Regions from separate parts of the Mesorhizobium sp. B264B1B genome, predicted to be linked through region 1. Evidence: riboswitches for the same ligand, from Rfam matches in the RefSeq annotation. Region 1 holds a riboswitch; each other region holds the start of a gene.
What was found. A riboswitch is a leader RNA that binds a small molecule or an ion and turns the genes downstream of it on or off. The one in region 1 is predicted to bind cobalamin.
Positions count from the first base shown of each region.

Region 1 (5,280 bases):
GACCTTGTCGCAGGACGGTGAATCGCCATCCGCGAGATTCTGTGCCATCGCATCCAATGCCCTGATCAGGACGCGGCGATCGTCCGGCGAAACGCCGGTCAGCGACTCCTCATAGACTTCGCCGGCGAGGCTCTTGACCTCCGCATACGCGGCACTTGCCTTGGGAGTTGGGAAGATCATGCGCACGCGGCGGTCGGCGGCGTCGGAGCGGCGCTCGATCCAGCCGCCCTCCTCCATCCGGTCAACCAGCCGCGAGACGCTGATCGGCTCGATTTCAAGCAGTTCGGCAAGCCGCGCCTGCGAAACGCCCGCTTCCTTGGCGACGCGAACCATCAGGCGCCATTGCGCCGAGGACAGGCCAAGGCCGCTGGCGCGCGCTTCGAAGCGCTTTCGCATCAGCCGCTGCACGTCGTGGATCAAAAATCCCAATCTGTCTACGCCTTCGGAAACCATGAGTGGCATATATAATAAGCGTGCTTATCATTCAAGTCCGGCATTGTTCCAGAAGCCGGCAAACGTGCATGGCAGCCGTGCAGCACAATCATGGCTGCGTCCGATGATTTCGGCCGCCGCGACACCCATTACAAGCGGTTGCGGATCAGCATGGTGACAACGAAGAAGGCGCCGAGCGAGCTGGTGATGATGCCGATCGGCAGTTCCTGCGGCGGCAGCAATGTGCGCGCCAGAAGGTCGCTTGCCAGCAACAGCACCGCCCCGAACAGCGCGCAACTTACGATCAGGCGCAGATGCAGCGTACCAGCCAGCGGCCGCGACAGATGCGGGATCATGAGGCCGACGAAGCCGATGACGCCGGCGACCGAAACCAGGATCGCGGTCGAAAACGCGGCGACCAGAAACGTCGTCCGTCGCATTCGCGCCACCGGCACGCCAAGACTTTCGGCGGCATTTTCGCCGGCCAGGAAAGCGTCCAGCCGGCGATGATTCCACAGCCCGTACGCCGCAATCGTGCCGGCCCCAAGCGCACCCAGCCAGATATTGTCCCACCGCGCCAGGCCGAGCCCGCCCATCGTCCAGAACAGCACCGAATGGGCGGCGCGCTGGTCACCGGCAAAGACCAGGTAATTGGTCAATGCGGTGAACATGAAGGAGACCGCAAGTCCGGCGAGGATCAGCCGTTCGGGGCCTTGTCCCCTCACCCGCGCAACCAGCAAAAGCACAACGCAAGCCGCCAGAATACCGTCGGTGAACGCGGCGATCGGTAGCGTCCAGATCCCGAAACTGTCGCCGAAGACGGTGATGACGGAGACAGCGCCGGCGGCGGCTCCCGACGAGAGGCCGAACAGGAACGGATCGGCAAGATCGTTGCGCGTCACCGTCTGCAACAGCGCGCCGACCACGCCCAGGCCGCCGCCGAGACAGATGGCCAGGATGGTGCGCGGCAATCTGAGGTCGACGACGATCCTGCCGACCGGGCCGGACACGTCATGCCCCTTCAATCCGATCGCATGGCCAAGTGCTGCAACGACGTCGCCCAGCGGGATCATCGTCGAACCATAGGCGATCGATAGCAGCGCGAGCGCGGCCATAGCCAACGCGGCCGCCGTCATGGCCAATACGAATGCCTTGTGCCGCAAAGTCATGTTCCCGGTTAAAACGCTTCCGGATGCATCGCCCTGGCAATCTTGCCGATCGCGTCGATATTGGCCGGCCCGGGTGTCAGTTCGGCATAGCGAAGCGCCACGAAGCGTTCGTTCCTGACCGCGTCCGTCTCCTTCATTGCCGGATGCGCTTTCAGGAAATCGAGCAGCTTCCGGTAGCCGCCGCCATCCTGATAGTCGAGCAGGATGAGGAATTGCGGATTGCGCGAGGCCACCGTCTCCCAATCCGTGTTGCCCCAGCTGGTGTCCATGTCGGCCATGATGTTGTCGCCGCCGGCCGCGGAAATCATGGCGTTGGGAATGGCGAACTTGCCTGATGTGAACGGCTTGTCCTCGCCGGAATCATAGAGGAACACGCGCGTTCCCCTGCGGGCGCCGACCTTGGCCGTGATTTCGGCGAGCTGCGCCTTCCAGCCGGAGACGAGCTTATCCGCTTCGGCCTCCTTGCCGAAGATCTTGCCCAGCTTCTCGACATCGCCATAGAGCAGGTCCATCGAAGCGGCGGGGCGGTTCTTGTCGAGATGGACGCAGCTTTCCGTCAGCACCAGGGTCTTGATGCCGTGTTGCGCCAGCGTATCGGGCGTCACCTCGCCGCCCGGCTTCATGCCGTAGTACCAACCGGCGAAGAAGAAGTCGGGCTCGACAGCGACCAGGTTTTCCAGCGTCGGATATTTGGGCGCCAGTTCCGGGATCGAGCCTTGCTCGGCCTTAAATTCGGGGCCGACCTTGTACCATCCGGTGATGCCGGTCAGGCCGACGATCGACGGCTGCAGCTTCAGGGCGAAGGCCATCTCGGCCATGTTGAGATCGTGAATGACAGCGCGCTTTGGAGGCGCGTCGAAGGTCAGCGACTTGCCGCAGCTGTCGACCGTCACCGGAAAGGCGAAGGCCGTAGAGGCCAGCAGGGAGAAGGCAAGAGATACGGCAAGGCGTTTCACGGATGTTGCTCCTTCGTTGCACGGGAATTGGATCTGCGCTCACGAAGATGGCGCGGCACGGTTCGGAACCTCGAACACCGTCAGCTCGCGGTCCTCCGTCGGGTGGCGCAACCTAAAGACGTCGACACCGAAGATCTCGCGGATCAGCTGCTGAGTGAGTGCTTCGCGTGGCGGCGCCAGCACATGCAACCGGCCATGGCTCATCACCGCGACCCTGGTGGCGAAAGGCGTCACCAGCGCCAGATCGTGCAGCACCGCGATCACGGTCATGCCGAGGCCTGCAACCAGTTCGAGCAACTCGCTGCGCGCCCGCGGGTCGAGATGGTTGGTCGGCTCGTCGAGGAACAGGATCTTCGGCTCCTGTGCGATGGCGCGGGCAAGCTGGGCGCGCTGGCGCTCGCCGCCCGACAGCGAGCCGATGGTGCGGCCAAGCAGCGGCAACAGCCCGGTCCGGCGCAGCGCCTCGACGACAATGTCGCGTTCCTCGCTCCTGTGCCTGCGGCCGGTATGCGGAACCCGGCCGAGCTCGACATAATCGATCACCGCCAGCCGTGGATCCGGTTGATCGGTCTGGCCGACGACGGCGATGTGCAGCGCCCGCTCGGCGGTCGAAATCCTGTCCAGCAGGCGCCCGGTGAGCTTCACTTCGCCCGAACTCGGCCGCAGCATGCCCGACAGCATGCGCAGCAATGTCGTCTTGCCGGCGCCGTTGGGACCGATGATGGCGAGACGGTCGCCCGCCGCCACCGAAAGGCTGACCGGATGCACCAGATGCAGGCCATCCGCCGCCGCGGCCAGGTCGCGGGCCTCGAGAAGCGGCGCGGTCATGGGCAATTCCTTGCAGGGCCCGCCGGAATACGGGCCAGCGTCTTGCTTGCCAATCCTGCCGGACGCTGGCCTGAATTCACCTCGGTGGCGATATCGCGGCAAAGCGTGCACACGATGATGCGATGCATGGGAATGCAGTGAATGCGATCGATGGAGCCGTCCAACTTCCGTCACTTTCAAAAATGGCGACGGAAGGAAGCTGGCTTGAACCGGTCGACAAGACCGAACCCCGCGTCTCCTCCCGGCACACCCCGTCCGGTCAACCCATGCAGATGGCAGGTCTCCTGGCTCGCGGGTCGTTGCGCCATCCTGCCTTCCCAGCCTTGCCGGCCAGTGGCTTCTCGGATTTTGCTCGCCGCTTACAGTTGCGGGGGCAGCCATGGCTTCGACCCGAAAAACGGGCCTCACCATGTTCCCTTTTCACCCCTCGCCTTGCGGCGCGGGGACCATCACGAGTCGCAGCCTAGGATGCAGGCAGCGTCGAGGCAAGGTCGATGCATGTTCTGTTATAACGATACAAACGTGTGGTCAATCACTATCGCGCGCCACCAGTTCCAGCGGCCAGACCTCGCGAATGATCTCTGGCCCTTTCGCGCCGGCGAAAGCCGGGAGCGAGGCGAGCAGGATTTCGCCGAGCCGCCGCCCCATCGGGTCAAGGCTCGGACGAAAGCCGGTCAGCGCCGGCGAGAAATAACGGCAGAGCGGCGTGTCGACGATGACGATCACCGCGACATCCTGCCCGGGCTTGATCCCCATTTCGGCGAGCGCTTTGCAGCCGCCGAGCGCCATCGAGTCGTTGTTGAAGATAATCGCGGTCGGCGGATCCTTCGACCGCATGACTTGCGGTGTCACCGCGTAGCCACCGGCTTCGTTGATAAAACCGTCCACAATCAGGCCGGGATCGACTTCGATGCCGTGCCGCCGCAGCGCCTTGCAATAACCCTCCAGAAACAGATAACCGAAATTCAGGTCAAGCGACGGCCGGATGGCGGCGATGCGGCGGTGGCCACGCGCAACCAGCCGGTCGACCGCATCGGCGCCCGCCTTCTCGAAATCCAGATCCAGAGAGGGATAGCTGTCGTCGCCGGACCGGCTTCGGCCGAGCGTCGCGAAGGGAAAGCCGGCCTTGCTCAGATAGTCGATGCGATCGTCCTCGCGCCGCGTCCAGGCCAGTACGACGGCATCGGCACGACGCGTCTCGACGACGCGGCGCAGCCGCTCCTGTTGATAATCCGCCGGCGCGCCCATGACGATGATCAGGTCCAGCCCGCACTCGGCCAATGTCGCTTGCAGTCCGGTGAGGAACGGAATGAAGAACGGCTCGCCATACTGCTGGTCGCCCGGATGCGGCTGCAGCATGAAAGCCACGGCATGGGTGGTGCCGCGGCGTAGGTTCCTGCCCGAGTGGTTCGGTGAATAATTGAGCTTCCGGGCCGCCTCGAGCACGCGCTGGCGTGTCTCGGCGTTCACGTCGGCGCGCCCGTTAAGCGCGCGCGAGACTGTACCGATCGAAATGTTTAGGTGCCGCGCAAGATCGTGAATGCTGGACGCCAAGACCTCCCCCTCCTGCTTCTGGCTAGCACCAGCCGGTCGTGCGGCCAAGGCGTTTCAGAGCCGACGGTACAAATCCGATTGACAATATATGCCATCGGGTGTGTCATCGTAAACGTTTACGGAAGTCATTTACGGACTGCCGTGGGTGCCAGCCAGGAGGGGTTGGCCGGAGGAGCGCTGGATGATGCACGTCGTCCTGGTCGGGTGCGGAGCCATGAGCAAAACCTGGCTCGAGGCCATCAGCCAATCCCCTGCCGTCAAGATCGTCGGTCTCGTCGACCTCGACGCCGACAGGGCGCGCCAGCGGGCACGCGAATACGACCTCGCCGGGGTCGCGATCG
Region 1 covers NZ_JAIUIS010000002.1:546,594-551,873, forward strand. Annotated here, with positions in the region: gene LB547_RS06480 (MarR family winged helix-turn-helix transcriptional regulator) at 1-453, opposite strand, end outside; gene LB547_RS06485 (FecCD family ABC transporter permease) at 582-1,601, opposite strand; gene LB547_RS06490 (ABC transporter substrate-binding protein) at 1,610-2,557, opposite strand; gene LB547_RS06495 (ABC transporter ATP-binding protein) at 2,597-3,385, opposite strand; cobalamin riboswitch at 3,642-3,851, opposite strand; gene LB547_RS06500 (LacI family DNA-binding transcriptional regulator) at 3,914-4,939, opposite strand; gene LB547_RS06505 (Gfo/Idh/MocA family protein) at 5,121-5,280, shown strand, end outside.

Region 2 (5,280 bases), on a different contig from region 1:
TCGGGGATCAGAATGGCGAGCTTGCGCTCGGCGCGCGGCGTTTCCCGAAGCCTGATGAAGGCCGCGACCCGGTCCGCCACCTGTTCGACGCGATCGGGCTCCGGCCGGTTGGCAAAGGCGCGGTGGCCGAGCGCCGGGTCGGTCTCGCTTTCGCCCTTGAACGAAACGGCGCCGGCGAGGATGCGGCCGTCCAGTTCGGGCAGAACGACATGCATGGCGAGGTCGGCGGGCGCCAGCCCGCGCTGGTTCTTCTCCCATACGTCGCGGCGGGTGGTGGCGACGATGACCTGGAAGACGGGAACGCCGGCGCGGTCGAACAGGGTTTCGACGCCGGGTTCGGCGCCGGACGCGAAAGCGGTCGCGGTGATGATGGCGGCGGGCTTGAGCTGGGCAATCGCGGTTTCAACAAAAGCCAGAGATTCCGGGTCTTTCAGGCTGGAGACGAAGATGGGGACGGGGAGCATGTCGCGCTGCCGTAGCGCCTCGAAAAGCGCGTCGATCGGCGCGACATCGGCGGCGAGCAGCATCGAGCGGTAGAAGAGGACGGGAATGGTGCGAGCATTGATGTTGTCAACGTCGAGTCCCGTCACACCCCCCTCTGTCCTGCCGGACATCTCCCCCGCAAGGGGGGAGATTGCCCCGTCATCGACGTTCTTGCCCCTTTCAGATGGTGCAAACACATCCTTTTCTGACGCAACAAAAGAGGAGCCGGCTTTGATGACAGCTGATCTCCCCCCTCGCAGGCGAGATGTCCGGTATGACAGAGGGGGGTGTGACGGAATGCCGACATTCGATAAGTCCGGCTTCTCCACGACTCCGCGCCCCGGCTCATAAAACCCGGCTTTCGGCACGCTTACCGGCTCGGCAATCTCGCCATCAGACCCCGCCAACCGCGCCAGCCTGCGCACCAGCGCGCTCATATTGGCCGGGCCGCCCTGGCGGAAATAATTGAGCAGCCCGTCCAGTTCCTCGCGCGGCAGCGTCGAGGCTTCGATCAGCCTGATATCCTCGTCGTGGCTTTCACCGGGAAGCAGTGCCAGCTTTATGCCGCGCTCACGGGCAACCACGGCCAACTGGTCGCAGCCGTAGCGCCACCACTCGTAACCGCCGAGAATACGCACCAGAATGACTTTGGCGTGACGGGCGACGCTGTCGATCCAGAGGTCGACGGACATGGGGTGGCGCAGGTCGCGCAGCGCGGCCAGCCGCATCGTGGGCAGCCGATCGGCGTCGCCTTTCCAGGCCGCTGCCAGTCCGGCCAGGTCGCTGTCCGTGAAGGACAGCGCCACCATTTCCGCCGGCGTCTGCCGCAGATCGACCGGCTCGGCGAGATCGTCGAGCGAGGCGGATGTGGTGGTGAGGATGTGCATCGCGGTCGGTGTTGCCTCAGCCGGCGAGGATATGCTCGATCGCCGGGCGGTTCAGCCCCTTGAGGCCGATGACGACCAGGCGCGAGCGGCGGTCGTCGTCAGCCGTCCAGGCGCGGTCATAATAATGATTGACGCGCGGACCGACCGCCTGCAGCAACAGCCGCATCGGCTTGCCGCCGACCTCGACGAAGCCTTTCACCCGCAGCACGTTCTCCTGTTCGGCGGCGGTGGCGACGCGCTTTGCCAGGTCGTCCGGGTTGGCGATCGAGGGGATGTCGACGATGAACGTATCGAAGTCGTCGTGCTCGTGGTCGAAGGCGCCGTCATGATGGGACTTGCGGTTCTCGATGTCGTCCTCGACGGCGAGGCCTAGCCCGAGCAGCACAGACGGATCGACCTTGCCATGAGCCGTCGGCACGACCTTCACGGCGCGGGCGGAGTGTTCGCCAATGATGGCGTTGGCGCGAGCCGAACCTGCGGCATCCATCAGGTCGCTCTTCGACAGGATGATGAGGTCGGCGCAGGCGATCTGGTCCTCGAACACCTCCTCGACGGGGTCGTCATGGTCCAGTGTCTGGTCCTGCGCGCGTTGCGCCTGCAGGGCGTCCATGTCGTTGGCGACGCGCCCCTCGGCGAGTGCCGGACCGTCGACCACGGCGATCACGCCGTCGACTGTCACCCGGCTCTTCACCGTCGGCCACTGGAAGGCCTGGACCAGCGGCTTGGGCAGAGCCAAACCTGAGGTCTCGATCAGGATGTGGTCGACTTTCGGCGTCAGCGACAGGATCTGGTCGAGCGCCGGGACGAAATCGTCGGCGACGGTGCAGCAGATGCAGCCATTGGCCAGTTCGACGATGTTTTCCTCCGGGCAGGTGTCGATGCCGCAGCCCTTGAGGATCTCGCCGTCGATTCCGATGTCGCCGAATTCGTTGACGATGATGGCGATCCGCTTGCCGCCCGCGTTCTCCAGGAGATGGCGGACCAGCGTGGTCTTGCCGGCACCCAGGAAGCCGGTGACCACGGTACAGGGGACGCGGGAGAGAGTGGCGGCGGAAACTGCGGCGGTCATGATCAGTCCTTCAGCATGTCGAGGGGAGGAATGCGGGCGACGAGGCCGCGCTTGAGGGAATCCGGGCGACCACGCCACGGAATGAGGCCGTTGGTCGAAGCGGCGAAGAGTTTCGCGCCGGTGACGAGATCGGCGCCGCTGGCGATGTTCAGGTCGCCGAAGACATAACTCCAGCAGCCGTCGCGAAGAATCGCGGCACTGAGACGGCGCTTGCAGTTGCCGAGGCATTCGACGGTGCGGACACGGACATTGTCGGCCGTTGCGGCTTGGCGCGTATCTTGAGCCAAAACTTCGCCGGCGCGGGGATGGGCATCGGAACCGGTCTCGTCGCGGCAGGAAGCGCAGATGATGACAGTGACGCCGGCCAAGGCGTCGCTATCGCCAGACAAGTCGCTATCGCCAGACAAAATGTCCGCTGTTTCAGCCGGGAAACTGCTGTCGCGTTCCAAATCGGGCTCCTTGCCCGGAAAACCCGCCGGGCGATCGGATTCTTATGTCTCAGACGGCAGGTCTCCTGGCTCGCGGGTCATCGCCTTCGTGCCGCCTTCCCGGGACCGTCCCAGTGGTTTTCGGCCTTGGCTCGTCGCTTACAGTTGCGGGGACAGCCGCGGATTTGAAATCGAGATTTCGCACCGCATTCCCTCTTGGCTCCTCCCTTTGCCGAGAGGAGACCGTCTGGAATGGATTTAGGCTCTTGCAGGCGGCGGTGTCAACGCGCGTCTACGACACGGCAATGTCGGCGAGCGGCTGCCCAAGGTCGCCGGCGGGCGTAACCTCGATCCGTTCGAGGCCGAGCCAGCCCTGCATCTGCGTCAATTCCTGGAAGAGTTGCGCGGCGGTTTCAGGCGGCGCGCCGGGCTCGGCATAGGCCGCGTGGACGCGTAGCACGCTGGCCGGCCGGTCGGCCTTGAGGTCGACGCGCGCCACGATCCTGTCGCCGAGCAGGAACGGCAGGACGTAATAGCCGTATTGCCGTTTTTCGGCAGGGGTGTAGATTTCTATGCGGTAGTGGAAATCGAACAGCCGCTCCGTGCGCGAGCGCTCGAAAACGACCGGATCGAACGGCGCCAGCAAGGCGCGGGCCTCGATTTTTCGTGGAATACGGGCCTCCTTATGGAGGTAAGCCGGTTTGTTCCAGCCCTCGACACGCACCGGCACCAGCTCGCCTGTTTCAACCAGCTCCTCCAGCCGGCCCTTCATGTCGGCCGGCGACAGGCGGAAATAGTCGCGCAGGTCGCTTGCTGTCGCGACGCCATGAGCGCGGGCGGATATCCGCAGCAATTCCCGATGCGCGTCCTCGGCAGACGGCACCGGCAGATCGAGGATCGCCCGCGGCAGTACGCGCTCGGGCAAATCATAGAAGCGTTCGAAGCCACGGCGGTGCGCGGTGGTGATGCGTCCTGCCCAGAACAGCCATTCGAAGGCATGCTTGGCGTGGCTCCAGCCCCACCAGCCGCCGGACCCTTTCTGGCCTTCGAGCGCGGAGGCGGCGATCGGGCCGCGCTCCGCGACCTCGCGGTAGATCTCTTCGATATAGGCGGCGTGCTCGCGGCCCCATTTGGCGAGACCCAGATACATTTCATCGCCACGCTCCGCGCGCTGCATGCGCCAACGCATCAGGGGATAGGTCTCGACCGGCAGGAAGGAAGCCTCGTGCGCCCAGTATTCGAAAACCGTGCGCTTGCGCGTGACGGCGGCGTTGTCGAGCAAGGCGAACGGGTAGGGGCCAAGGCGCGAGTAGAGCGGCATGTAGTGAGCGCGCACCACCGCGCTGACGGAATCGATCTGCAGCAGGCCGGTGCGCGAGAGCACGCGGGCGAAGTGGCGTCGGTCGGGCGTGCCGGCGGGGCGGGGATCAGTGAACCCTTGGGCGGCGAGCGCGATGCGCCGGGCCGTGGCAAGCGAGATCTTTTCCTTCATTCGGATGCGACTCTGATGGCTTGTTGAGCGTCGTTCGGACGGTTGATTCCGGCCATGCTAGCAGGGTTTTGGCGGCAACTCTGTCAGGAGAGAAAAGTGGAGTAAAAAGCGAAGGAAATCAAACAGGAGCGGATCGGACCAGTTTCTTCCCTTCTGCCGTCCAGGCCAGTGTTTTGAACAAGGTTTGACTTGCTTCGCCGGAAGCGCTGCGCTAACCCTCGCCGCGTTGCAGCAAAGGCCCCTTAAAACGGTTCAGCGGTTAAACTGTCACGCTTCCGCAATAGGGTCTGGTGCTGTAATCAAAATGGATTGGCGCCAACGGAAAGCCGCAGCATGAACGCACTTCTCAGTTCGTACCTGCCCATCGTCCTGTTTATCGCAGTGGCGGCGGCTGTCGGCGTCGCGCTTATCGTGGCGCCGTTCCTGGTGGCCTATCGCAATCCCGACCCGGAAAAGCTTTCCGCCTACGAATGCGGGTTCAACTCGTTCGATGACGCCCGTATGAAGTTCGACATCCGCTTCTACCTGGTGTCGATCCTGTTCATCATCTTCGACCTGGAAGTGGCCTTCCTGTTTCCGTGGGCGGTGTCGTTCTCGAAAATCGGCATGCTCGGTTTCTGGTCGATGATGGTGTTTTTGGCGGTGCTGACCATCGGCTTTGCCTATGAATGGAAAAAAGGAGCGCTCGAATGGGATTGAGCGACAGTTCCGGCACGCTCGTCGCGCCGAAGCCCAAGGGTCTGATCGATCCCAATACCGGCAGGCCGGTTGGGTCCGATGATCCGTTCTTCCTCGAAATCAACAACGAACTCGCCGACAAGGGCTTTCTCGTCACCTCGACCGAGGCGCTGATCACCTGGGCGCGCAGCGGCTCGCTGATGTTCATGACCTTCGGCCTCGCCTGCTGCGCCGTCGAGATGA
Region 2 covers NZ_JAIUIS010000001.1:217,874-223,153, forward strand. Annotated here, with positions in the region: gene LB547_RS01010 (cobaltochelatase subunit CobN) at 1-1,370, opposite strand, end outside; gene cobW (cobalamin biosynthesis protein CobW) at 1,387-2,439, opposite strand; gene LB547_RS01020 (DUF1636 family protein) at 2,442-2,888, opposite strand; cobalamin riboswitch at 2,926-3,130, opposite strand; gene LB547_RS01025 (winged helix-turn-helix domain-containing protein) at 3,160-4,359, opposite strand; gene LB547_RS01030 (NADH-quinone oxidoreductase subunit A) at 4,693-5,058, shown strand; gene LB547_RS01035 (NuoB/complex I 20 kDa subunit family protein) at 5,049-5,280, shown strand, end outside.
Region 2: it holds a riboswitch for cobalamin, as region 1 does, so the genes downstream of both, LB547_RS01020 (DUF1636 family protein) here and LB547_RS06495 (ABC transporter ATP-binding protein) in region 1, are expected to answer to the same signal.

Region 3 (5,280 bases), on a different contig from region 1:
GCCCGCAGGTCGCGGCTTTTGCCGAGGAGCACGGCCTCAAGCAGGTTTCTGTCGCCGACCTCATTGCTTACCGGCAACGCAAGGAAACGCTGGTCGAACGCGTGGCGTGCTCCGAGATCGACACGCTCGGCGGCAAGGCGCAGGTCTTCACCTACACGCTGCCGTGGGATTCCATGCACCATGTCGCCGTCGTCTTCGGCGACATCCGCGACGGAGAAGAGGTGCCTGTGCGTCTGCACTCCGAGGACGTGGTGACCGACGTCTTCGGCACCAGCCACCGGCTGGACGCCATCATGAAGGCGATGGGCGAGCGCAAGCGCGGCGTCATCGTCTATCTGCGCGAGGGCTCGGTCGGTGTCGCCCACCAGGAGCGCAACCGGCCGGCGAGCGGCGACCGGGAGGACCACGAAGAGGCGCGCCGCCGCGAGAATGAATGGCGCGAGATCGGGCTCGGTGCTCAGATCCTGAAGGATCTCGGCATTTCCTCGATCAATTTGATCGCCTCGCGCGAGCGCCACTATGTCGGCCTCGAAGGTTTTGGCATCCACATCGCCAAGACCGAGATTCTCTAGGTTCGACGGCGGCAATAGCGTCCGATCCGCTGAACCGGACGCGTCATGGTTCATTCCGCGGCAGCGACGGCCGCTTCACACCCATCCAACTCGCATTTGTGAGTGGCAAGACTGCGCTGGCCGAGCAGCACCGTGACCAGCGCGATGCCGCCCGCGACCACCGAGACCCAGAACCCGTTCTGGGCGCCGAACGCATCCACCACCGCGCCGGCGGCGAAAGAGCCCAGCGCCATGCCGATGCCGATTCCCGTTGTCACCCAGGTAATGCCCTCGGTCAGCATCGCTTCCGGCACATGCCGTTCGATCAGGCCGAATGCCGTGATGAAAGTCGGCGAGATCGCCACGCCGCTGATGAAGACGGTCAGCGCCAAAATCGGCACGCTGTCGGCGGTGAGCGGCAAAATCGTGCTGACTGCGATGATGGCGACCGCGACGGTCAGCTGGCGCTGTAGCGGCGTCTTGAGGTTGAGCGCGCCGACCACGATGCCCAACACGAACGATCCCAGCGCATAGACGCCGATCACCAGGCTTGCGGCACCGGCTTGGCCGAACTCGTTGGTGATCGCCACGGTGCTCACTTCCGTCGTCGCGAAGGTCGCGCCGATGAAGATTAGGGCGAAGGTGATGATCTGTACCGGCCGCAGGCGGATTGCCGAGCCAGTCGAACCATGGTCCACCGGCCGCACTTTCGGCTCGGTCGATCGCTGCAGGATGAATGCTATCGAGCCCAAAGCGAGAAACAACGTGCTCGCCAGCATGCCTGCTTCCGGAAACAGCGCCGCACTGAGGCCCACCGACAGCGACGCGCCGGCGATATAGACCAGTTCGTCGGCCGCCGATTCGAAGGCGAAGGCGGTGTTCATCTCCGGCCGGCCGCGAAAAAGCTCGGTCCAGCGCGCGCGCACCATTGCCGGCATGCTGGGCATGGCCGCTGCCAGCAGCGCCGACACGAACATTGTCCATACCGGCCAATCCTGATTGGCCGACGCAATCAGCAGCAGGAATGCCAGCACGGAGATGATGGTGGTGGGCACGACGATCCATGTCTGGCCGAGGCGGTCGACCAGCCTGGAGATCTGCGGCGCCAGGAAAGCGTTGGCCAGCGCGAATGTCGCCGAGACGGCACCCGCCAGCCAGTATTCGCCACGCGTCTGCGACAGCATCGCCACGATGCCGATCGGCGCCATGGCGACCGGCAGGCGCGCCATGAAGCCTGCAGCGGCAAAGCCCTTGGCGCCAGGGGCTCGAAAGATCTCGGAATAGGGGTTCTGCATGGTCCGTTCCTCGACAAAAGGCGATTCGGAAATTACATACGATGCGTATGAATACTAAATAGATCATACGTCGCGTATGTCAATTGGCATACGTGACGTATGTGGATAAGGCCAGAAGAGATGCACAAGCCCCGCAGGGAAATGATCGCCGAAACGCGCGCCAAATTGATTGCCGCGGCCCGGCATGCGTTCGGAACGATCGGTTATGCCGAGGCATCGATGGATGATTTCACCGCATCGGCCGGGCTGACGCGCGGTGCGCTCTATCATCATTTCGGGGACAAGAAGGGGCTTTTGCAGGCGGTTATCGCCGAGATAGACGCCGAGATGGCGGCACGGGTGAATGAGGTTGCAGCGAAAGCACCGACCCGCTGGCAAAGCTTCGTCGACGAATGCACGAGCTACATCGAAATGGCGCTGGAGCCGGAAATCCAGCGCATCATGTTTCGGGACGGTCCGGCCGTGCTGGGGGATCCCGCGCAATGGCCGAACGCCAATGCCTGCGTCGCGTCGATGACCGATCACCTGACGACGCTGCAGGGCGACGGGGTGGTTGTCCCGGGCGTAGACCCCGAGACCGCGGCACGGCTGATCAACGGGGCGAGCAGCCAGGCGGCGCAGCGGATCGCCAATTCGAACGACCCGGAAGCGACGTCGAAGACCGTGGTGGCGGCATTCAAGCAACTGCTCGAAGGATTGTTGAGGAAGGATGCCGGAGCCGCCTGACGACGGCAGGCCGCCGGCAGCGCGCTGCGCATGCCATATCGGCAATCAAATCAAGGGTTTGTCAGACTTTTCGCATGTTGCCGCCTTGAGGCGTGCGATCGTTGATTTGAGCGGAACTTCGCCCTGTCCGCAAAACGTCTCGCTCATGATCAGCTCGGGCAGCGGCAGCCGCCGCCCCCAGCCATGTGTTTCGAGGTCCGGTTTCGGCGCGAACTCCGAGACACGGCCGACACAGAGATAGGCCACCGGCGTCACATGCCCGGGAATCGACAGAAGGTCTTTCAACGCCTGCGCCTCGATAATGCTGACCCAGCCGACGCCGACGCCTTCGGCGCGCGCCGCCAGCCAGAAATTCTGCACCGCGCAGACCGTGCTGTAGAGATCCATCTCGGGATTGTGCCAGCGTCCCAGCGGCGAACCCTGTGAGCGTCGGCGGTCGCAGGTGATACAGATATTGAGCGCGCTTTCGCAGATGCCTTCCAGCTTGAGCTTGCGGTAGAGCGCCCGCCGCTCTTCCTCGATCGCCGGCAATTCCTGCTCGCGCGCCGCGAGGAACAGGTCGCGCACCTGTTCCCGTCGTTCGGTGCCACGAATGACGATGAAATTCCATGGCTGCATGAAGCCGACCGATGGCGCGTGATGGGCGGCAAGCAGCAGCCGCGCCAAGACCTCGTCGTCGACGGCCTCTGATGTAAAATGGCTGCGAACATCGCGCCGCGTGAACATGGCGCGGTAGACCGCATCGCGCGCCATCTGGTCGAATCCGTCACCCACGGGGATGGTCATATTGTCCGGCATCGCTTGTCCCCTTGCGATTGCAATCAACTGCCGTCCGCCTGACCATGCGGATGACGATGCCTGCCAGGCCGGTCTTCTGGCTCGGGATCAACCCGCATCCGGCGCCTTCCCGTCATCGACAGTGGCATTTACCGGCGCGGTCCCCCTTACAGCGTTGGGCACGCCACGGTATCAAACCGTGTTCCCGATTCTCCCGCTCGCGGCGGGCACCAGGCAGTGGCCGGGACTTTACGACGAAGCCCCTGCGCCGCCAATCCCCGCGGCGACGCGAATGGACGCAGGCGCGATTTTCCCCAGCCATCAGGCCGCAACGCATGGCCATCGCCGCGCCGGGGCACTAGATAGGGGGCATGGCCACTCGTCTCTACACCCATCCGATCTTCCTTGAGCACATCACGCCGCCCGGCCATCCGGAGCGGCCGGACCGCTTGCGCGCCATCGAGCGCGTGCTCGACGACGAGGCTTTTGCCGCGCTCGACCGCCTCGAGGCGCCGGAAGGCGACGAGGCCACCATTCTCTACGCGCATCCCGAGGATTTCGTCGAGCGGGTACGCGCCGCCATTCCCGAGACGGGCATCGCCCGCATCGATGCCGACACAACGGCCAGCCCGAAGAGCTGGCAGGCGGCGATCACCGCGATCGGAGCCGCCAACGCCGCCGTCGACGACGTCTTTGCCGGCAGGGCAGACAACGTTTTCGTCGCCGCCCGGCCGCCCGGCCATCATGCCGAGAAAGCGACCGCGATGGGCTTCTGCCTGTTCAACACGGCGGCCATCGCCGCACGTTATGCACAGCGCAAACACGATATCGAACGTGTCGCCATCGTCGACTGGGACGTGCATCACGGCAACGGCACGCAGGATGTTTTCTGGGACGATCCGTCCGTGCTTTATTGCTCGACGCACCAGATGCCGCTCTACCCCGGCACCGGAGCAAAGAACGAAACCGGCGCCGGCAACATCGTCAACGCGCCGCTTGCGCCGCAGACCGGCAGCGAGGCGTTCCGCGATGCCTTCCTGTCGCGCGTGCTGCCCTCGCTCGACAATTTTGCACCCGACCTGATCATTATTTCGGCCGGCTTCGATGCGCATCATCGCGACCCGCTGGCCGAGATCAACCTGACCGAGGATGATTTCGACTGGGCGACCGGCCAACTCATGCAGCGCGCGGCGCGCCACAGCGGCAACCGGCTCGTCAGCCTGCTCGAGGGCGGCTACGATCTGCAAGGATTGGCATTTTCGGTCGCCGCCCATGTCGGGCGACTGATGAAAGGATGAATGATGGCTGGTGAAACCAACGAAGACGTCAAGGCGATGAGCTTCGAACAGGCTCTCGACGCGCTGGAGAAGATCGTCGATGATCTGGAGCGTGGCGATGTGCCGCTCGACCAGTCGATCAGGATCTACGAGCGCGGCGAGGCGCTGAAGGTGCATTGCGACCGGCTGCTGAAGGCGGCCGAGGACAAGGTGGAGAAGATCAGGCTGTCCCGCGACGGCAAGCCGGTCGGGACGGAGCCGCTGGACGCGGATTGAGGCACGCAGCCGTCTCTCTGGTTTTTGACATGATCATGATTGAGGATAGAACGCGTCCCGATTGAAACGGCTCCAGGACAAGAGGAGATACGGAAGCGATGTGCAGAAACATCAAGACCCTGTTCAATTTTGATCCGCCGGCGACCAACGACGAGGTGCGCGATGCAGCCCTTCAATTCGTTCGCAAGCTGAGCGGAACGACGCGGCCTTCGAAGCAGAACCAGCACGCATTCGACCATGCCGTCGAGGCCATCGCGGCGTCGGCGCGCGAGCTTCTCGATTCGCTTGAAACCAACCAGCATCCGCGCAATCGCGAGGAGGTTGCGGCCAAGCTGCGGGCGAAGGCGGCGATCCGCTTTGCCTGATCTGGCCAAAGCA
Region 3 covers NZ_JAIUIS010000005.1:173,195-178,474, forward strand. Annotated here, with positions in the region: gene ribB (3,4-dihydroxy-2-butanone-4-phosphate synthase) at 1-572, shown strand, start outside; gene LB547_RS12390 (MFS transporter) at 623-1,846, opposite strand; gene LB547_RS12395 (TetR/AcrR family transcriptional regulator) at 1,967-2,572, shown strand; gene bluB (5,6-dimethylbenzimidazole synthase) at 2,618-3,370, opposite strand; cobalamin riboswitch at 3,419-3,599, opposite strand; gene LB547_RS12405 (histone deacetylase family protein) at 3,721-4,647, shown strand; gene LB547_RS12410 (exodeoxyribonuclease VII small subunit) at 4,651-4,902, shown strand; gene LB547_RS12415 (DUF2277 domain-containing protein) at 5,001-5,267, shown strand.
Region 3: it holds a riboswitch for cobalamin, as region 1 does, so the genes downstream of both, bluB (5,6-dimethylbenzimidazole synthase) here and LB547_RS06495 (ABC transporter ATP-binding protein) in region 1, are expected to answer to the same signal.

Region 4 (5,280 bases), on a different contig from region 1:
ACCTGGTTTGGCAGGCTGATATCCTTTCTCGATCGCAGGCTCAACCGCGCCACTGATCCCGACGCACTGCGTCGCCAACGTGGTGTCCAGGCGCTTCTGGTCATCGTGCTGGTGCCGGCGCTAATTGGCCTCTCCGTGCAGATCCTGCTCTGGTTCATTCCCCTGGGACTGTTCATCACCGCGCTTCTGGCAACATCGTTCCTGTCGCAGCGGAGCCTTTATGAGCATGTCGAGGCCGTCGCCGATGCGCTCGACTCGGGCGGCCTCGACATGGGCCGCGCCGCCGTCTCGCGCATCGTCGGCCGCGATCCCGAAACCCTCGACAGGGCCGGCGTCTGCCGCGCGGCGATCGAGAGCCTGGCCGAGAATTTTTCCGACGGCATCGTTGCCCCCGCCTTCTGGACGGGTGTTGGCGGCCTCGCCGGCGGCGCCGCCTACAAGGCCGCCAACACCGCCGATTCGATGATCGGCCATCGCACGCCGCGCCACGAAGCGTTCGGCAGGGCAGCCGCACGCTTCGACGATTGGATCAACCTGCCGGCGTCGAGGCTGACGGCGTTGCTCATCACGTTGGCGGCTTTCCTGGTGAAAGGCGCCGACGCGAAAGCCGCATGGCAGGCGGTGCGGCGCGACGCGAAAAAGCACCGCTCGCCCAATGCCGGCTGGCCGGAGGCGGCGATGGCCGGCGCACTTGGCCTGGCGCTCGCCGGGCCGCGCAGCTATGGCGGCGTAACGGTCGACGACGCGTTCATGGGCGAAGGCGGCCGGCGCGAAGCCGACAGCATCGACATAAGGCGGGCGCTGAAACTCTACCGCGTCGCCGATTATTTGCTGATTGCGCTGTTCGGCGTGGTTTCGGCGATCGTCATTCTGGCATGATCTCACCCCCCCGTGAGTTCTCTCTCGAAGGGGAGGAAGGGAGCCGGGCTGCAACAGGTTCGCGCCTTTCCTCTCCCCCGTCGATCGGGGGAGAGGTGGCTCGGCGAAGCCGAGACGGAGTGGGGGTCGACGAGCTCGGCAGTCGCGTTTCTCGCACCCGCCGGGTTGCGCCTGCCTGTCTGCGGACCGCGCGTTCGATAACCGCCTTCCCCCAATCCGTCGCTGCTTCGCAGCGCCACCTTTCCCCCCTCCGGAGGGAAAGGAAGTGAGCCCTGCTGGAAGCGTTTGGCGACCAGACTTGAATGCTCATCCACAAAAGGGGACAACAGCTCTCAAAACTCCACCCCCTGCTGCGCCTTCACGCCCGCCGCGAAATGGTGCTTGGTCAGCCCCATCTCGGTCACCAGGTCGGCCGCCTCGACCAGCGCCGGCTTGGCGTTGCGACCGGTGACGACGACATGCAGGCCCTCGCGGCGCGCTTTCAGCGCGACAACCACCTTGTCCAGATCGAGATACTCGTAGCGCAGCGCGATGTTGAGTTCGTCGAGCACGACGAGACTGATCGACGGATCGGCCATCAGCTCCAGCGCCTTGGCCCAGGCGGCCTCGGCCGCCGCGATGTCGCGCTTCAGATCCTGTGTCTCCCAGGTGAACCCCTCGCCCATCGCGTGCCAGACGACGCGGTCGCCGAAGGCGGCGAAGGCCTCCTTCTCACCCGTATGCCATTTGCCCTTGATGAACTGGACGACGCCGACGCGCTTGCCGTAGCCGAGCATCCGCAGCGCCAGGCCAAAGGCAGCCGTGGTCTTGCCTTTGCCCGGGCCGGTGTTGACGATCAGCAGCCCCTTTTCGACCGTCTTGCTCGCCACCTCGGCGTCTTGGACCGCCTTGCGCTTGGCCATCTTGGCGCGGTGGCGCTCTTCGTCCTTTTCGTCGATGTCGGTCATGTCACTTCACCTTGAGCGGCAGCCCCGCCACCATCAAAAGCACGGTCTCGGCAATCGCCGCGACCTGCTGGTTGAGCCGGCCGGCGGCGTCGCGGAACCGGCGCCCCAGCGCATTGTCGGGCACGATGCCTTGCCCGACCTCGTTGGATACCACGAACCAGGGTCCGCGCGGCCGCGACAGCATGTCAGCCAGCCGCCGACATTCGGCCTCTACATCATGATCGGCCAGCATGTGATTGGTCAGCCAGAGCGTCAGGCAGTCGACAAGCACCGGCTGGTCCTCCGGTAGGGCCTCGAGTGCACCGACAAGGTCTAGCGGTGCATCGATGGTCGTCCAGCCCTCGCCGCGCCGCGACCGGTGCAACGCGATGCGCTGCCGCATCTCGTCGTCATAAGGTTGCGCCGTGGCGATGTAGGCCCATGGCGAAGGCAAGGCGGTCATCAGCGTTTCGGCGTGGGGGGGGGGGGGGGGGGGCGGGGGGGCGCTCTTGCCGGAGCGCCCACCGCCGATGATGAAGGTCAGTCTTCCGCGATCAGGCAAAGCTGTCGCGCAGGCTCGTCGCGCTGCCGGTGAAGCGTCCACGCACCACGCCGACGACAGCGCCCAGCACGAGCCAGAACACCAGGTTCGTCACTGTCACCGCCACCACGAACTGATGGTGCAGGCCTTCCGGGATCGGCGTCTCGAAACTGTCGGGCTGCGGCGCGCCGACGATATGCGGCGCGACGATCAACACCACACCCAGAATCGCCAGCGGCAGTGATTTGCGGAAGGCGATCAGGGCAAGGCCGATCGCCGTCGCCGCCACCGTCGCCGTCCACCAGATCTGGCGTGGCAGAAGCTCGGCGGCAGGCATGGCCGGCAGTTCCGGCGGCAGGCCGAGGCCCGGCGCCAGCGTGAACACGGCAAAGCCGGCCAGTCCCCAGAACACGCCCTGGCGCCAGTTGCCGATGCCGCCGGCGAATTCCGAAACCGCGACCAGGACCAGCGCGAAGCCGATGCCGGTGACGATGTTGGCAAGCACGCTGAAAGCGAAACGCTCGAAGCCGTCGGCCGGCGCCCAGCCTTCCTCTTCAGCCGGAACAGCTTCAGCGGCTGCCGGCGCGGCGGAGCTCATGGCATTGCCCGCCGGGGCGGCAGAGTTCATGGCGTTGTTGTCGGTCGGGGCCGGTGCGGTATGGTCGTGGTGGTGGCCGCCGCCGACCTGTTCGTAGACTTCCGCCTTCAGGATCAACGGCACGGTGGCATAGGCCTGCATGCAGGCGAGAACGACACCGGCCACGAGCCCTGCGATCGCCGCGATGAACACGACGTTGCGAAACAGGTTCATGATGTCAAATCCCTATCAGTGGCAGGGAAACGCCATCGAGTGGCGATAGTCGTGCGCGGCATTGTGGACCGCGTCGATATGCGAGAAACCGACAAAGCCTACGACGAAAACGCCGAGCAGCGCCGCGAGCGCGAGCTGCAGGAGGCGCGACTGCGAGGAGATGGAGGCGCCGAGGGAGACGGAAGCGGTATTCATGTCTTGTCCTTTCACCCTCCACCCGAGGGCATCGAAGTCAGTTTCCTGTCGCCGGCAGGTCTCCTGGCTCGCGGATCAGCGCCCTTCCCCACCTTCCCGAAGAAAATCTTCAGTGGCATATGGAGAGGACTACCGCACACAGTTGCGGGGGCAGCCACGGCATTGGGCAACAAATCTGCCCGCACCGCATTCCCTCTTGGCTCCAATCGGAACCGACGACGAAGGTGACTATAGGGAAAATCGCCGCATCCGGCAAACCAAATTCCGACGGCGACAAGCGCTTTAGCGCCGTCCGGCCGCTTGCTCCGCTGCAATTGACAATTTCCGTGGCCGGGTGTCGGCTGCCATCCTCACAGGAGGCCAGCCATGCAGCCCGTCCAGAGCCAGCACGCCCCCTATAACGGCCTCACCCGGGCCGAGCCGACATTGCCGTCCTCGGCCTATTGGGATGCGGCGGCCTACCAGCGCGACCTCGACGCCATCTGGTACAGGAACTGGCTGCTCGTCTGCCGTGAAGCTGATCTCGCCCAACCGCTGGCTTTCCGCACCTTCCGTGTCGGCAGCCAGGAGATCGTCGTGCTGCGTGACGATACCGGCGAACTGCGCGCCTTCCACAACACCTGCCGGCATCGCGGCTCGCAGCTTTGCCAGGAACGCGAGGGGCGGCTGAAGGCGCGGCTGATCACCTGCCCCTACCACGCATGGTCCTATTCGCTGCGCGGCGAGCTCGTGCGCGTGCCATCGAAAACGCTGCCCGAAGGTTTCGACAAGGCGGACCATCCGCTCTATCGCGTCGCGCTGTCGGTCTGGCGCGGCTTCGTCTTCGTCAATCTCGCGGAAGATGCCGCCGGCTCGGCGCACTCATCCTTCGACCCGGCCTCCGGCGATCTCGGCAACTGGCCGCTGGAATCGCTGGTATCGGGCCATGTGCTGCGCAAGGTGATGAACTGCAACTGGAAGATCTTCTGGGAAAACTTCAACGAATGCCTGCATTGCCCCGGCGTCCACAAGGACCTGTCGCGGCTGGTGCCGATCTACGGCCGCGGCCTGATGGGCCGGCATGACGACCCCGAATGGACCCGCCATGCCGACAATGACGCGCCGGAATTTTCCGGCGGGCTGCGGGCGGGTGCCGAAACATGGTCACGTGACGGCCAGGCGCATGGGCCGGTCTTTTCGGGCCTGACGCCGGCCGAGCACGCCGCCGGCCAGACCTACGCCACCAGCCTGCCCTCGATGTTCATCGTCGGCCACGTCGACTATGTCAGGTCCGTACGGCTGGTGCCGCTTGGCCCCGAGCAGACCGAATTGACCGCCGAATGGCTGTTCGCGCCCGACGCGCTCGCCGCCACCGACATCGACAACATCGTCGGATTCGGCACCCAGGTGCTGGAGGAGGATGCCGCGATCTGCGAGGTCAACCAGAAAGGGCTGCGCTCCATGCGCCATAAGGCCGGCGTGCTGATGCCGGAGGAGTACGACCTCCACCGCTTCCACGATTGGGTACGCGAACGACATGCTGCGCTTGTGCCGTAAGCTTCACAGCGACTTCGGCAGATACCGCCAGGTGACATAACCGCAGACCGCCGCAAGCAGGCCGAGCGTGACGAAAACCGAGCCCAGTCCGAAAAAGGCCAGCACCACCGAGTAGACCAGCGGCGGCGTCAGTTCGGAAAAGTCGAGATAAGTGCGGTAGACCGCAGCCATCTGCGCCCGCTCATAAGAGCGGACCGAGCGCATGAAGGCGGTCGAGCCCAGCGCGTCGAGCGCGATGGTGAAGAAGGCGCCGCACAGCAGGAAGGCGCCGGTGACGAGCGGCGCGCTTTCGCCGACGGCACCCGCCGCCAGCAGCACCACCGACATGGCGAAATAGGCAAAAGTCATGGTCCTGCGGCCGCCGAAGCGCTTGCCGGCCTTGCCCCAGAAAA
Region 4 covers NZ_JAIUIS010000001.1:253,694-258,973, reverse strand. Annotated here, with positions in the region: gene cbiB (adenosylcobinamide-phosphate synthase CbiB) at 1-879, shown strand, start outside; gene cobO (cob(I)yrinic acid a,c-diamide adenosyltransferase) at 1,212-1,826, opposite strand; gene cobU (bifunctional adenosylcobinamide kinase/adenosylcobinamide-phosphate guanylyltransferase) at 1,828-2,367, opposite strand; gene LB547_RS01190 (CbtA family protein) at 2,360-3,157, opposite strand; gene LB547_RS01185 (CbtB domain-containing protein) at 3,173-3,352, opposite strand; cobalamin riboswitch at 3,388-3,584, opposite strand; gene LB547_RS01180 (aromatic ring-hydroxylating oxygenase subunit alpha) at 3,719-4,888, shown strand; gene LB547_RS01175 (MFS transporter) at 4,892-5,280, opposite strand, start outside.
Region 4: it holds a riboswitch for cobalamin, as region 1 does, so the genes downstream of both, LB547_RS01185 (CbtB domain-containing protein) here and LB547_RS06495 (ABC transporter ATP-binding protein) in region 1, are expected to answer to the same signal.